2 regions of the Enterobacter cloacae complex sp. IR5418 genome follow, and region 1 is predicted to be linked to the other one. Evidence: predicted binding sites of a transcription regulator. Region 1 holds the regulator's gene; the other holds the start of a gene.
The links. The regulator Fur, encoded in region 1, represses iron uptake genes when iron is present. The targets are predictions, from matches to a motif close to ATAATAATGAGAACNACTATCAA.

Region 1 (7,584 bases):
TATAAGGTCAAATCCCAACAGCGGATAGCGTCAAACCAGGTTGGCGGCAAAAGTCGGATTAAACTGGATCCTTGCCCCCGGGCGGCAGAATGGTCAACATGATACCCTAACCTGACAAACCTAAAAAAAGAACTTTGCCATGAAATTGAATACCCGAGCGCAAACTGCACAATCGCCGAACAATAATTCTCCCATCGTACTGGTTCACGGCCTGTTTGGTAGCCTGGATAACCTGGGCGTGCTGGCGCGCGATTTAGTGACCGATCACGAGATCCTCCAGGTTGATATGCGCAATCACGGACTTTCCGGGCGCTCGGAGGAGATGACCTACGCCGCCATGGCGCAGGATCTGCGTGACACCCTCGATGCGAACGATATCCAGAAAGCGACGTTCATCGGGCATTCAATGGGCGGCAAAGCGGTGATGGCGCTCACTGCGCTGGCCCCTGAGCGGATCTCCGGGCTGGTGGTCATTGACGTGGCCCCCGTCAATTACGACGTTCGTCGTCACGATGAGATTTTCGCTGCAATCAACGCCGTGACGGCGTCAGGCGTCTCCACACGCCAGCAAGCGGCTACCGTTATGCGCGAACATCTCGATGAAGAAGGCGTGGTGCAGTTCCTGCTGAAATCGTTTGTTGACGGACAATGGCGCTTTAACGTCCCGGTGCTCTGGGATCAGTATTCGCATATTGTGGGTTGGGAAACCGTGCCCGCCTGGCCACACCCTACCCTCTTTATTCGCGGCGGCAACTCCCCTTACGTTACTGACGCGTACCGAGACACGCTGCTGGCACAGTTCCCGCAGGCCCGTGCTCACGCCATTGCCGGTGCCGGGCACTGGGTACACGCGGAAAAACCGGATGCCGTCCTGCGCGCCATTCGCCGCTATCTTACTGATACTGCGAATTGATTAAAAAGCCAGCGACCGGAAGCCGACGGGCTTCCAGTCGTTGGCGTGTGGATTTGGGTAATGTATGATGGCGCGCTTATCGCCCGGGCATTAGCAGGGCGGCGTGTTTCCCCCGAAGTCTCAGAATCATGGCCAAAGAACAAACGGACCGTACGACACTAGATCTGTTCGCGAATGAGCGTCGACCGGGACGACCGAAAACGAATCCGCTTTCGCGCGATGAACAGCTGCGTATCAATAAACGCAACCAGCTTAAACGCGATAAAAATCGTGGACTTAAGCGTGTCGAACTGAAGCTGAATGCCGATGCCGTCGATGCGCTTAACGAGTTAGCTGACGCGCGCAACATCAGCCGCAGCGAACTGATCGAAGAGATGCTGATCGCCCAGCTTGAGACGTTACGCGGCAAGGCGTGAGTCAGAAAATCCCCAATATTACCTTTTTCATGTAGCACAGAGTGCAGTCCTGCGTGATAGCTGTTTCCGCAGGGTTGCCTGTTCTGCTATTATTGCCCTTATCCGTGGACAATTTGCGCCACCATACCATTAAGTTTCAAGAGGTTATTTTACTCATGGCAATCATCGGCATTTTCTTTGGCAGTGATACCGGCAATACTGAAAATATCGCAAAAAACATTCAAAAACAGCTCGGTAAAGACGTTGCTGATGTGCATGACATCGCCAAGAGCAGCAAAGAAGATCTCGAGGGCTATGACATCCTGCTGCTGGGCATCCCGACCTGGTACTACGGTGAAGCACAGTGTGACTGGGACGATTTCTTCCCAACGCTGGAAGAAGTAGACTTCAACGGCAAGCTGGTTGCCCTGTTCGGTTGTGGCGATCAGGAAGACTATGCAGAGTATTTCTGTGATGCGCTGGGCACCATTCGCGACATCATTGAGCCACGCGGTGCGGCGATCGTCGGTCACTGGCCAACAGCCGGTTACCACTTCGAAGCGTCCAAAGGGCTGGCCGATGACGATCACTTCGTTGGCCTGGCCATTGATGAAGACCGTCAGCCAGAGCTGACCGCTGAGCGTGTTGAAAAATGGGTTAAGCAGGTTCGTGAAGAGCTGAACCTGGACGATATCCTTAACGCCTGATTTCCCTGCGGCGCAACTCCGGTTGCGCCCGTTTCCAGGTAAAACCGATTAAATTAATTGCTACAAACTTTTAACTTTTTTGTCCAGACCTGTACAATATCCCCCTGGTAAAAAGTGGGTGCCATCGAACAAGTTTGTTGGTGATACCACGTTTTTATAAGCATACTTTGCTTGAGACTTGCAGTTTTCATTTAGCCATGGCAGTTCTATAATGAGACGCATTATCCCAAGTGCATTTTCTGTCACTTCTTCTTTTGAAGTGAATCGTTTAGCAACAGGACAGATTCCGCATGACTGACAACAATACCGCATTAAAGAAAGCTGGCCTGAAAGTAACGCTTCCTCGGTTAAAAATCCTTGAAGTGCTTCAGGGGCCAGACAATCACCATGTCAGTGCGGAAGACCTTTATAAGCGTCTTATCGATATGGGTGAAGAGATTGGGCTGGCAACCGTCTATCGTGTGCTGAACCAGTTTGATGACGCGGGCATTGTTACTCGTCATAATTTCGAAGGCGGTAAATCCGTGTTCGAACTGACTCAGCAGCACCACCACGATCACCTGATCTGCCTCGACTGTGGCAAGGTCATTGAATTCAGCGATGATTCCATTGAATCACGCCAGCGTGAAATCGCCGCCCGTCATGGCATCCGCCTGACCAACCACAGCCTGTACCTGTACGGTCACTGCGCTGAAGGTGATTGCCGTGAAAATGAACATGCGCACGACGCAAAATAAGCGAGTGTACATACTCTGAGCCAGCCGTAAGGTTGGCTTTTTTTTTGCCTTTTTTGGGCAATAAAAAGCCCGGTAGCGCAGCGCCACCGGGCGTGAAAATAACTTATTTGTTGTTATTGCGTATCTCGTCCCAGATCTTATCGCAACGCTTCGCCACTTCCTGATCGTTACCGGTTTTACGCGCCTGAATACAGGCCTGGTAATCCATCACGCGAACGCTTTCCTGCGTCGCAAACTGCTCATGCGCTTTCTCTTTTTTCAGCACATTCAGCACGCTCTGGCAGGCTTCAATCTTCTCTGGCGATCCTTGTGCTGTATTGATGCAGGCGCTATACGCCTCCTTCAGACGGGAGTCTTCTTTCTGCGCCTGATCCTGCGCACACGCCACCAGCCCCGATGCCAGCAGCGCAACGATTACCCATTTTTTCATCATGTGCAGTCTCCATGCTGGCGGGACTTCACCCGCCAGCGTGTTCATCAGAAGATTGTGAATGGCGCAATGACCATGAATTTCACGTCACGCTCATCCTGGAAGATGTTGTTATATCCCCCGCCGTAGCTTGGCAGATCGGAGTGGTTGTCATACTGAGTGAAATGCAGCTTGAACATGGTTCCCTTGGCACGGCCATCCTGGAGGACATAGGCAGCATCCAGGCTATAGGCAGACTCTTTCAGGCGCTGGCTCTGATCGTAGATCGGCGCGCTGCTTGGTTTAGCATCCCAACCGTAAGCGTAGGACGCCCCAACGGACCATCCTGCAAGGTTCCAGTTTTTGAGGTCGTACATCGCGCCGAAGAACACCGCCTTTTCACCATTGGCGTTGAAATCAGAACGGTTATCCCACCAGATATCTAAACGTCCGTTTGATGAAGCGTAGGTTGGCGTCATGCGTTGCAGGAAGAAGCCCTGATTACCGTCAGCCTTAACCCATGTACCCTCAAGGCGCAGATCCACCTGGCCGATCTTATAGCCAAACGTTAAGGCTTGCAGCCAGGCAGTACCGTCATATAAGTCGTTGGCCAGCGCGACCTCATCATTAGTCCTTAAGTTATTTTGCGCATCGGCTTTGTCACGTGCGCCATAGAACTGATAGCTGGTAGAGAGTGGGCTGCCAGCGATATCGAATTTATACGATGCTTTAGCAAAGTACTGATCCATGTAGCCTTCAGCCTGACCAAACGCTGCTTCCAGGACAAAGTCATTTTTAAAGTCGTATTTCAAACCCAAAGAGTGGAGATAATCCACTTTGGTTTTACGATCGCCCTGGTAGAACTTGTCCATCTCAATGTGCCACGGTGCTTTGTACTCGTTGGTCCACATATAGGAGAAGCTCAACGCGCCCGCATCGCCGTAGTCAAAGTTAGCCCCGGCTTCCGCGCCCTGGTAGGTACCCGGCATAAAGCTCCAGTGCGGCGCTAACAGCGTTTGACCGGTTGGCTGAATATAGCCCCCACGTGCCCACACCGGGCCGTATTTGAATTTTGCAGCCGCTTTATACAGGCTGATACCGCTTTTATCACCGGACCAGTCTTCGTCATAGGCTTTATTGCTGGAGGAGAACGCAATTTCGTTCGGGTGGCCGCTGTCGCCGTTTTCAGCCATTTCGATTGCCGTGAATGCCGCAATATCCAGACCAAACATATCGGCGGCATAGCCTGACTGGAAATCCAGGTTGGCGTTCCAGGTGGAGTGAGAAAGGTTAGTTTTGTATTTATCTTCCGCAACGTCTTTACGGTCACGCTCACGCTGCCAGTAATAAACACCGCCCGTGAGGGTAGAATCTTCAATGAAACCTGCTGCTTTTGCCTCTGGTGCAACCACCAGGCCCGACATTGCTGTCACACCGGCGATAGCCAGCGCCAGCGCACTACGTTTGCCACTGAACGTACGCATAGATTATTCCTCTTTCACGAATTAAAACGCCTTAAACGGCGAAAAACAGAAAAGACCAAAAGGTCAGGGGTAGTCAGAAATACCCTCGAATTAACTACCGTCTTTAGGTTATTTTTCGCGACGCGAATTATCAATGCTTTTCCGTGGGCAAAAGTCAGGATTATGACGAAGTGCACATAATTCGTAGTACTTTGTAACATTTAGAGGAGAGCGAGGATTGGCGTGGAAATATCAGAAATTTCATCGGGTCGCGCAGGTATTTGCTGTTTATTTTTCATCCTCTTTATATTTCGTAAAAATACAAACTTTTTTTAGAAAAATAAGTAGCACTACATTGACCTGATATTTTAGCGGCTTATCTTTAAGCCCTGGCTTAATACCATGATCATTAAATAAAAAAAACGCCGCAATAAGCGGCGTTTGTTTCTCCTTGACCAGAGCAGCGTTATTATTCGCCGATTTTAGTCCATGTATCACGCAGACCGACGGTACGGTTAAATACCGGTTTTTCTGCCGTGCTGTAACGGCTGTCCAGGCAGAAGTAGCCTTCACGTTCGAACTGGAACGCTTTGCCCGCTTCAGCGGCTTTCAGAGACGGCTCGGCATAACCCTGCTTGATAATCAGCGACTCAGGGTTGATAACCGCCAGGAGGTCTTCCGCAGCACCTGGGTTAGGCACGCTGAACAGACGATCGTAAAGACGGATCTCAACCGGCAGCGCATGCTGTGCGCTCACCCAGTGGATTACACCTTTCACTTTACGACCATCAGCCGGATCTTTGCTCAGCGTCTCTGCGTCGTACGTACAGAAGATGGTCGTGATGTTACCTTCCGCATCTTTCTCTACGCGCTCGGCTTTGATCACATAGGCGTTACGCAGACGCACTTCTTTACCCAGCACCAGACGCTTGTACTGCTTGTTGGCTTCTTCGCGGAAGTCAGCACGGTCGATCCAGATTTCACCGCTGAACGGCACGTCGCGGGTGCCCATTTCCGGTTTGTTCGGATGGTTAGGCATGGAGACCAGTTCGCTTTCGCCCTGCGGGTAGTTTTCGATAACCAGCTTAACCGGATCGATCACGGCCATCGCGCGCGGCGCGTTTTCGTTCAGGTCTTCACGAATGCAGGATTCCAGAGACGCCATTTCGATGGTGTTGTCCTGCTTGGTGACGCCAATACGTTTGCAGAATTCACGAATGGACGCAGAAGTATAACCACGACGACGCAGGCCAGAGATGGTCGGCATACGCGGGTCGTCCCAGCCTTCGACGTGCTTGTCGGTCACCAGCAGGTTCAGCTTACGCTTGGACATGACGGTGTATTCCAGGTTCAGACGAGAGAACTCGTACTGGCGCGGATGCACAGGAATGGTGATGTTATCCAGCACCCAGTCATACAGACGACGGTTGTCCTGGAACTCCAGCGTACACAGCGAGTGCGTAATGCCTTCCAGCGCATCGCTGATGCAGTGGGTGAAGTCGTACATCGGATAGATGCACCACTTGTTACCGGTCTGGTGGTGTTCCGCGAACTTAATGCGGTACAGCACCGGATCGCGCATCACGATGAACGGAGACGCCATATCGATTTTGGCGCGCAGACACGCTTTGCCTTCTTCAAAGCCACCAGCACGCATTTTTTCAAACAGCGCCAGGTTCTCTTCCACGCTGCGGTCGCGGAACGGGCTGTTTTTGCCAGGCTGAGTCAGCGTACCGCGGTATTCACGGATTTCGTCAGCAGACAGTTCGTCGACGTACGCCAGACCTTTGTTGATCAGTTCAACCGCATAGGCATACAGCTGATCGAAATAGTCAGAGGAGTAGCAGATATCGCCAGACCAGTTAAAGCCCAGCCATTGCACGTCGTTTTTAATCGACTCAACGTATTCGATGTCTTCTTTTACTGGGTTGGTGTCATCGAAACGCAGGTTGCACTGCCCCTGGTAGTCTTGCGCAATACCAAAGTTCAGGCAGATCGATTTGGCGTGACCAATGTGCAGGTAGCCATTTGGCTCCGGCGGGAAACGCGTGTGGACTGTGGTGTGCTTACCACTGGCCAGATCTTCATCGATGATCTGACGAATAAAGTTACTCGGGCGGGCTTCTGCCTCACTCATCGTGGATTCCTCAAAGCGTAAACAACGTATAACGGCATATGATCTTATAACCCGGACGTAGTGACAACCCTTAAAACGTCCCGGAAGAAAATAATGGGGGCAAATGCTGCAAAAAAAAGCGGCGGAGGATATCCCCCGCCGCTTAAGGCATGACTCTACTCAGGAGCGATTACTTGCCTTTAATCTCATACAGTGGCGTCTGGCCTGCAACCACCTGACCCTGCGCCTGGATCACCAGACCGCTGAAGTCGTCGATGTTGCTGCACACGACCGGACTAATCATGGAGCGCGCATTGGCATTGAGGTAATCCAGATCCATCTCCAGAATCGGCTGACCTGCCACCACTTCGGCACCCTCTTCCACCAGGCGAGTAAAGCCCTGACCGTTCAGCGCAACGGTATCGATACCCATATGGACAACGATCTCCGCGCCTTTTTCGGTTTCGAGGCAGAACGCGTGGTTAGTATTGAAGATTTTCACGATAGTACCAGCTGCCGGAGAGACCACGGTTTTGTCCGTTGGTTTCACCGCCACGCCGTCACCGACCGCTTTGCTGGCGAACGCTTCGTCAGGCACCTGCTCAAGCGCAACAACGTCACCTGTCACCGGAGAGACCAGCGCAGCGATGGTCACCGCATTTGGCACCGCCTGCGGTTTTGCAACCGGCGCGTCAGCTACTGGCGCGCTGTCCGTTGAGGCGGCAGCAACCGGCCCACGGGCAACCACTTTTTTCATTTCATCGCCGATCGATTCGGCTTTCGCACCCACGATAACCTGGATGGTTTGCTTGTTCAGTTTCACCACACCCGACGCGCCCAGGCG
Region 2 (7,584 bases), on a different contig from region 1:
GTCATTCTGCACGTCTACGACCACACCCAGGAAAAGTGGCCCGGGCATTTTGAAACCGGCGCGGGTCATAAGCGTGTCGGTGATACCGAAATTATTCCTTTTGCAAACGGGGATGTTCTTTTCCATTCCATTTCACGCGATGCGTTCAGCTACCTGTATGATGGCGAATCGACGCTCAGGCACTGCATGAAGCTGGACGAACGCCCCGTTTATCCATTCTTTTGACGTTCGACACTGGCCGCTATGCGGCCAGTTTTTTACGCATCAGAAACGGTAACCCGCAGAGAACATAAATACCCACGGATCCAGACGGGTACTGATACTCTGCTGCTCACCGCCCGCCTTGAAGCGAACGTCGGTATCAATATCCATGTACCAGACCGAGGCGTTGATCAGCCAGTCACGGTTAATCAGGTAATCCAGACCAACCTGCCCCGCCACGCCCCACGAGTCTTTCAGACTAAGGTCGGAAAGCCCGGCCTCTTTTCCGGTATCGTTAAATTTCTCATCAAAGAAGGTGGTGTAGTTAACACCTGCCCCAATATAAGGGCGCACCTTGCTGCTGGAATCGCCAAAGTACCACTGCGCCATCAGCGTTGGGGGTAAATGGTGAACCGTGGCAATGTCCCCGGTCGGACCTAAACCGACGCGGTGACGGAATGGCGTGGCGGCTAAAAGCTCGACGCCAATGTTATCCGTTGCCATATACGTAAACGTCAGGCCTAACTGGGTGTTATTGCTGACGTTGAACCCGCCCATACCCAGTACATTGTCGGACCCTTCCGTTGGACGTACCGTTGCCGAACCGGCACGAATAAAGAATTCGCCTGCTTCATGCGCGTACGCGCCGCCAGAGAGACTGCTTAAGATAAGGGCTGCCACCGCTAATTTTTTCATATCCGCTCCATCGTTGTGGTTTTAATTGCGGAGGAGAATATACTCACAAATGAGTAATAAGTGATCTAACACAGATCACATTAAAACCAGTAAGTTAACATTCATTGATCTAGGTTAATTTTTAGTGACGCCTCATAAAGCAATAAGTTGTTACGACGTCAATTTTTGGCATTTCATGGTTACAAAATTTTCTGTTTCCCCTCTCTTGCGCTTCCTGTAGCGGCTGGATAATTTATCGCTCTCACAATGTGATTTGATGCGTTCTTCTTTTGCAGGTGTGCCATGAGTGATCATAACCCGTGCATGACGTGCGGAGCCTGTTGTGCGTATTTTCGAGTCTCTTTCTACTGGGCTGAAGCCAGCGATGGCGGCGGCACCGTTCCGGTTGATCTCACAGAACCCTTAACCCCTTTTCTGCGCTGTATGCGCGGCACGAACCAAAAACAGAGCCGCTGTGTGGCGCTGCAAGGTGAGCCTGGGGTATCCACACGCTGTTCTATTTACGCGGATCGCCCCAGCCCGTGTCGCGCTTTCGCGATGTCGGGAGAGGATGGACAGGTCAATGAGGCATGCAATCGCGCCCGCGCCCGCTATGGATTACCGCCGCTTTACAAAGATATGCTTTTCCATACAAGCCTTGATGCTGCCACCAGCGTGTTATCCGGTGTACAATTGCCGGCTAATTAACACCTGCAATACTCAAGGAGAGTGCATGTCTATCACGGCGAAGTCTGTCTACCGTGACACGGGAAATTTTTTCCGCAATCAGTTCATTACCTTTTTACTGATCGCGTTGTTGTGCGCCTTTATTACGGTGGTGCTGGGTCATGCGTTCTCACCCAGTGATGAACAGATTGCCACGCTGAGCCAGGGGGATCATCTTGCAGGCAGCGCAGGGTTGTTTGACCTTGTGCAGAATATGACGCCAGAGCAACAGCAAATCTTGCTGCGCGCATCTGCGGCCTCTACCTTCTCGGGCCTGATTGGCAACGCCATTCTGGCGGGTGGCGTGCTGCTGATGATCCAGCTGGTGTCTGCCGGACAACGCGTCAGCGCGTTACGTGCAATCGGGGCCAGTGCGCCGGTACTGCCGAAACTGTTTATCCTCATTTTCCTGACCACGCTGCTGGTCCAGATGGGGATAATGCTGGTGGTTGTTCCGGGCGTGCTGCTGGCTATCGTACTTTCATTCGCGCCAGTAATGGTTGTGCAGGACAAAATGGGCATTTTCACCGCCATGCGCAGCAGCATAAGGCTCGCGTGGGCGAATATGCGTCTGGTTGCCCCGGCCGTTATCAGCTGGTTGCTGGCCAAGACTCTGCTATTGCTGTTTGCGCCGAATTTTGCGGTGTTAACGCCAAACGTCGGAGCGGTTGTCGCCAATACGCTGAGCAATCTGATTTCAGCCGTGCTGCTGGTCTATTTGTTCCGCCTGTACATGTTAATTCGTCAGTAACTGGGATCGCAGAATGAAGCAGTTTCTTGATTTTTTACCGCTGATCGTATTTTTCGCTTTTTATAAGCTGTACGACATTTATGCCGGCACGCTGGCGCTGATTGTGGCAACGGCTGTGGTGCTGATTTACAGCTGGGTTCGCTATCGCAAAGTTGAAAAGATGGCGCTTATCACCTTCCTGATGGTGGCGGTGTTTGGTGGTCTGACGTTGTTCTTCCACAATGATGAATTTATCAAATGGAAGGTCACGGTGATTTACGGCCTGTTTGCGGGCGCGCTGCTCATCAGCCAGTGGGTGATGAAGAAGCCGCTGATCCAGCGCATGCTGGGGAAAGAACTGACGCTGCCGCAGGCAGTGTGGGGACGTCTGAATATCGCCTGGGCGCTATTTTTTATTCTCTGTGGTCTGGCGAATATCTACATCGCTTTCTGGCTGCCGCAGAATATCTGGGTCAACTTCAAGGTGTTTGGCCTGACGGCACTGACCCTTATCTTCACCCTGCTCAGCGGCGTTTATATTTATCGCCACATGCCGCAGGATGACAAGCAGTAATCCTTCGGGCCAGATCGCCGCGCGATCTGGCCTCTTTTCCCGCCTCCTCTTTTCTCTACAACCTTCCTGCGAAAATGGCTGAATCATGAAGATTTTATGGAGATTGCTGTCACTTTATTGTAATGAGAATGACTATCATTAATATTCGTCATCGCATTTTTAACAAATGGAAATGAGTTGATGAATAACATAATAAGATTTGCCCCGGCAAACTTACGCTCGCCATTCTTTCAACGTTATACCAGAGCGCACACGCAGCGGAAGATCCTCTCGCCGATGGTGAAACAATGGTTGTTCAGGCCACCGCTGAAGAGGCGCTGAAGCAACAGCCGGGGGTTTCCATCATCACGGCAAAGGACATAGAAAAGGATCCACCGGTTAACGATCTTTCTGAAATTATTCGCAAAATGCCCGGGGTTAACCTCACCGGAAACAGCGCGACAGGCAGCCGCGGTAACAATCGCCAGGTCGACATCCGCGGTATGGGGCCGGAGAACACGCTGATTCTGATTGACGGTGTGCCGGTGACGTCACGTAACTCGGTGCGCTACAGCTGGCGCGGGGAGCGCGACACCCGCGGAGATACCAACTGGGTTCCGCCAGAGATGGTTGAGCGCATTGAAGTGCTCCGGGGACCTGCTGCCGCCCGCTATGGTTCGGGGGCGGCTGGCGGCGTCGTCAACATCATTACCAAACGCCCGACCAACGACTGGCACGGCTCGCTCTCCCTGTACACTAACCAGCCTGAAAATGATAAAGAGGGAGCGACGAAACGCGCTAATTTTGATCTGAGCGGCCCCCTTGCGGGCGATGCGTTAACGATGCGCCTGTACGGGAATATCAACAAAACTGACGCAGATGCGCAGGACATCAACACCGCGCAAAATGGCTCTTACGCCGCCGGACGTGAAGGCGTGCGCAACAAGGACATTAATGCCCTGCTCTCCTGGAAACTCACGCCACAGCAGATTATCGATTTCGACTACAGCTACAGCCGCCAGGGCAATATCTACGCGGGTGATACTCAATACAGCAACAGCAACGTCAGCCCTGACGGTTTGGTGTCGTCCCTGTATGGACACGAAACGAACCGAATGTACCGCCAGTCTTATGGCATTACGCACAACGGCATCTGGGACTGGGGTCAGTCAAAGTTCGGTGTTTATTATGAAAAGACCAACAACACCCGCCTGGAAGAAGGCTCTACGGGCAAAGTTGAGGGGATGATCAATAGCGATAAATACGATACCAGCCGGCTGGAGTCATACCGTTCAACGGGTGAACTGAACATTCCTTTCTTCTGGCTGGTCGAACAGACGCTAACCGTCGGTGCAGAATGGAACCGTGATGAACTGAACGATCCGGCCTCAATGCAGGCGACAAATGTGTCGGGAGAAGTGATTAACGGCGTTCCCGGTACGGCTTCTGAGCGCAACAGCAAAAACAGCGCTGACCTCACTGGCATCTATCTTGAGGATAATATTGAAGCGCGCCAGGGCACCAACCTGATCCCAGGGATCCGCTTTGATTATCACAATCAGTTTGGCAGCAACTGGAGCCCGAGCCTGAACCTCTCTCAGGATTTGGGCGACATGTTCAAGGTTAAAGCAGGTATCGCTCGGGTATTTAAAGCGCCAAACCTGTATCAATCCAGCGAAGGCTATCTGCTTTCCACCCGCGGAAATGGCTGCCCGAACAACGTTTCCGAAGGAAGCTGTTACCTGTTAGGTAACCCGGATCTGGATCCTGAAATCAGCGTGAACAAAGAGATTGGCCTGGCCTTTGCGCTGGAAGGCTACGAGGCTGGCATAACCTGGTTCCGCAACGATTACAAAAACAAGATTGTTTCAGGAACGAATGTGCTGGGCCAGACAAGCAGCGGCGCAAATATCCTTCAGTGGCAGAACGGAGGAAAGGCTGTTGTTGAGGGGCTGGAAGGCAACCTCACCGTCCCGGTTATCCGCGACACGCTAACCTGGCGTACCAATGCGACGTATATGATTCAGTCTGAAAGTAAAGACACCGGCAACCCTCTGTCGATTATTCCAAAATATACCGTCAACACGATGCTCGACTGGCAGGTTAACAGTAAACTTTCAGCGAACCTTAGCTGGACGATGTATGGCCGCCAGAAGCCAAGAGAAAATGCTGAAATCCGCAAAGAGCAGAATGCGATGTCAGATAAAGAGATTGGCGCCTATTCCATCGTTGGGATCGGCAGCAATTATCAGCTGACAAAAGATCTCCGCCTGAATGCCGGGATCAGCAACCTCTTTGATAAGCAGATTTACCGAGAAAATGACGGTGCATCGACCTATAACGAACCAGGCCGTGCGTATTACGCAGGCGTGACCCTCTCCTTCTGACCCTCAGGCGCCTGCTCTGCGGGCGCTAACCCTATTCTCTCCAGCCAGAAATCATAGTAGCATCCCGCCTGAAGTCTTCAGTTACGAGTTTAAAAACAATGACAACAAATGACGCCCCTCAGGGCGAACTGGTTTTACGCACACTGGCAATGCCTGCGGATACGAATGCCAATGGCGATATTTTTGGCGGCTGGTTGATGTCGCAAATGGATATGGGCGGTGCAATCCTGGCCAAAGAGATTGCGCATGGGCGCGTGGTAACCGTCCGGGTAGATGGCATGACCTTCCTGCGTCCGGTTGCGGTGGGTGATGTAGTGTGCTGTTACGCACGCTGCGTAAAACGCGGCAATACGTCTGTCTCCATCAACATTGAGGTGTGGGTGAAAAAAGTCTCTTCTGAACCGATTGGTCAGCGCTATAAGGCGACAGAGGCATTATTCATCTATGTCGCGGTGGATAGCGACGGTAAGCCTCGTCAGCTCCCACGGGACTGATCCTCAGGTAAAAAGAAGCCTCCTTGCGGAGGCTTCTTTTATTCCATCTGTGCCCCGCCGTTCAGGCGGAAGACAATGTTCACAATCAACCCATTGCCGGGTTTACCGGCTTCATAGCGCCACCTGCGCATGGCCGATTTGACTTCACGCTCAAACATATTCGCGGGCTGTGCGGACAGAATTTCCACATTATCCACACGTCCATCAGCCGTAACGTCAAATTTCACCCGTACACGCCCTTCAATACGTAACGCCTGAGCACGCGCCGGGTACTGCGGCTGGTTTCGGCTCAGTGCGCGCGGGCCTGCTGGCGCCGTTACCGTCGGTTTTGTCGCGGTCGTGGTGTTATTCATCAGCGGACGCGACGGGGCGGTGTTTTCAACCGGCTGCGTGGCGCGTGGCTCTACCGGCCGCACTTCACGTTTCGGGCGTTCTTCCACCTTTTTAACCGGCTTGGGTTTTGGCTTCGGTTTCGGCTTCGGTTTCGGCTCTGGCTTGTGGATCACCACCGGCGCTTCTTTAGGCGGTTCAGGAATCGGCTCGGGTTCCGGCTCAGGTTCAACAACGGGCTGTGGCGGTGGCGGCGCAACCTGTGGCGGCTCAAGATCCGCAGGCGATACCATGGTCACAGAAATTGGCTGCGCTGGCGCTGGCATTTCAATAACCTGATGAACCGAGGTATAGAGTAGACCCGCCACGACAGCACCGTGAATAACGACGGAAAGCAGCGTCGGCCATGGAAAGCGGCGAGGTAAATCAAGGGTCATCGAAGTCATAATCATCAACGTTAAAAAACCGAACCTCGATTTTAAATGCAAATAGCAATCATATTCAATAAGACACTTTGTTCTGGCGCAATTTAAGCGTACAAGAGGGCAAAAAAGGGGCATCCAGATCAGGGTTTTAACATTGTTATTATCTTTACATTGCAGTCATTTGTGCTTTCACATAACGTAATTGTCACTTTTACCGCTTAAGGAGCTTTGCCGTGCTTTACGTGATTTACGCTGAAGATGTACCTGGTTCTCTGGAAAAACGTCTTTCCGTTCGCCCTGCCCATCTGGCGCGCCTACAGTTGCTACAGGATGAAGGCCGGTTGCTGACCGCAGGTCCGATGCCTGCCGTTGACAGCAACGATCCGGGCGCGGCGGGTTTTACCGGCTCCACGGTGATTGCCGAGTTTGAATCTCTGGAAGCCGCGCAGGCCTGGGCAGAAGCAGACCCGTACGTCGCAGCTGGCGTGTACGAGAAAGTCACGATTCGCCCGTATAAAAAAGTGTTCTGAAACGAAAAGGCTCCCTCAGGAGCCTTTTCTTCATTCAGTGCAGCGACGCCAGCCTCGCCGCAAATCCGACAAACAGCAGGCCTATCAGCCCGTTCCCCAGCTTCGCCAGTTTCTTTTTGGTTTTCAGGTAACGCGTAACAAACGCGCCAGAGAAAATCAGGAAGCTCATGTACATGAAGCTGATCAGCTCAAGCGTTGTGGCGAGGATCAGGAACGATGTGCCGGTATTCTTCGCATTAACATCAATGAACTGTACGAAGAACGACACGTAAAAGAGAATCGCTTTCGGGTTCGTCAGGCTCAGCACCAGCGAACGTTTAAGGATCGCGCTTGCCGGTTCGGCGCTACTTTCGTGCGCATTTTTTTGACGCGTCATAACGGACCAGAGCATTTTTCCGCCGAGCCACAGCAGATAAAACGCGCCCAGATAGCGGACAATATTAAATAAAACCGGCGTGGTCTGGATCAACGCGGCGACGCCCGCCCAGGCCAGAAACATCAGCACGGCGTCACCAATAAACACACCGGTGGCT

Region 2: a site for Fur is predicted at 3,023-3,045, ahead of ACOTX7_RS11200 (TonB-dependent siderophore receptor). Genes of this name have one in related genera too.

The regions. Positions count from the first base shown of each region.
Region 1 covers NZ_JBMKHS010000002.1:322,996-330,579, reverse strand. The annotation lists gene ybfF (esterase) at 140-913, shown strand; gene ybfE (LexA regulated protein) at 1,042-1,329, shown strand; gene fldA (flavodoxin FldA) at 1,485-2,015, shown strand; gene fur (ferric iron uptake transcriptional regulator) at 2,306-2,752, shown strand; gene chiQ (ChiQ/YbfN family lipoprotein) at 2,856-3,182, opposite strand; gene chiP (chitoporin ChiP) at 3,230-4,645, opposite strand; gene glnS (glutamine--tRNA ligase) at 5,094-6,761, opposite strand; gene nagE (PTS N-acetyl glucosamine transporter subunit IIABC) at 6,931-7,584, opposite strand, start outside.
Region 2 covers NZ_JBMKHS010000011.1:68,314-75,897, forward strand. The annotation lists gene ACOTX7_RS11175 (hypothetical protein) at 1-225, shown strand, start outside; gene ompW (outer membrane protein OmpW) at 265-897, opposite strand; gene ACOTX7_RS11185 (YkgJ family cysteine cluster protein) at 1,180-1,584, shown strand; gene ACOTX7_RS11190 (YciC family protein) at 1,610-2,353, shown strand; gene ACOTX7_RS11195 (septation protein A) at 2,367-2,906, shown strand; gene ACOTX7_RS11200 (TonB-dependent siderophore receptor) at 3,131-5,272, shown strand; gene yciA (acyl-CoA thioester hydrolase YciA) at 5,371-5,766, shown strand; gene tonB (TonB system transport protein TonB) at 5,805-6,533, opposite strand; gene ACOTX7_RS11215 (YciI family protein) at 6,755-7,051, shown strand; gene leuE (leucine efflux protein LeuE) at 7,086-7,584, opposite strand, start outside.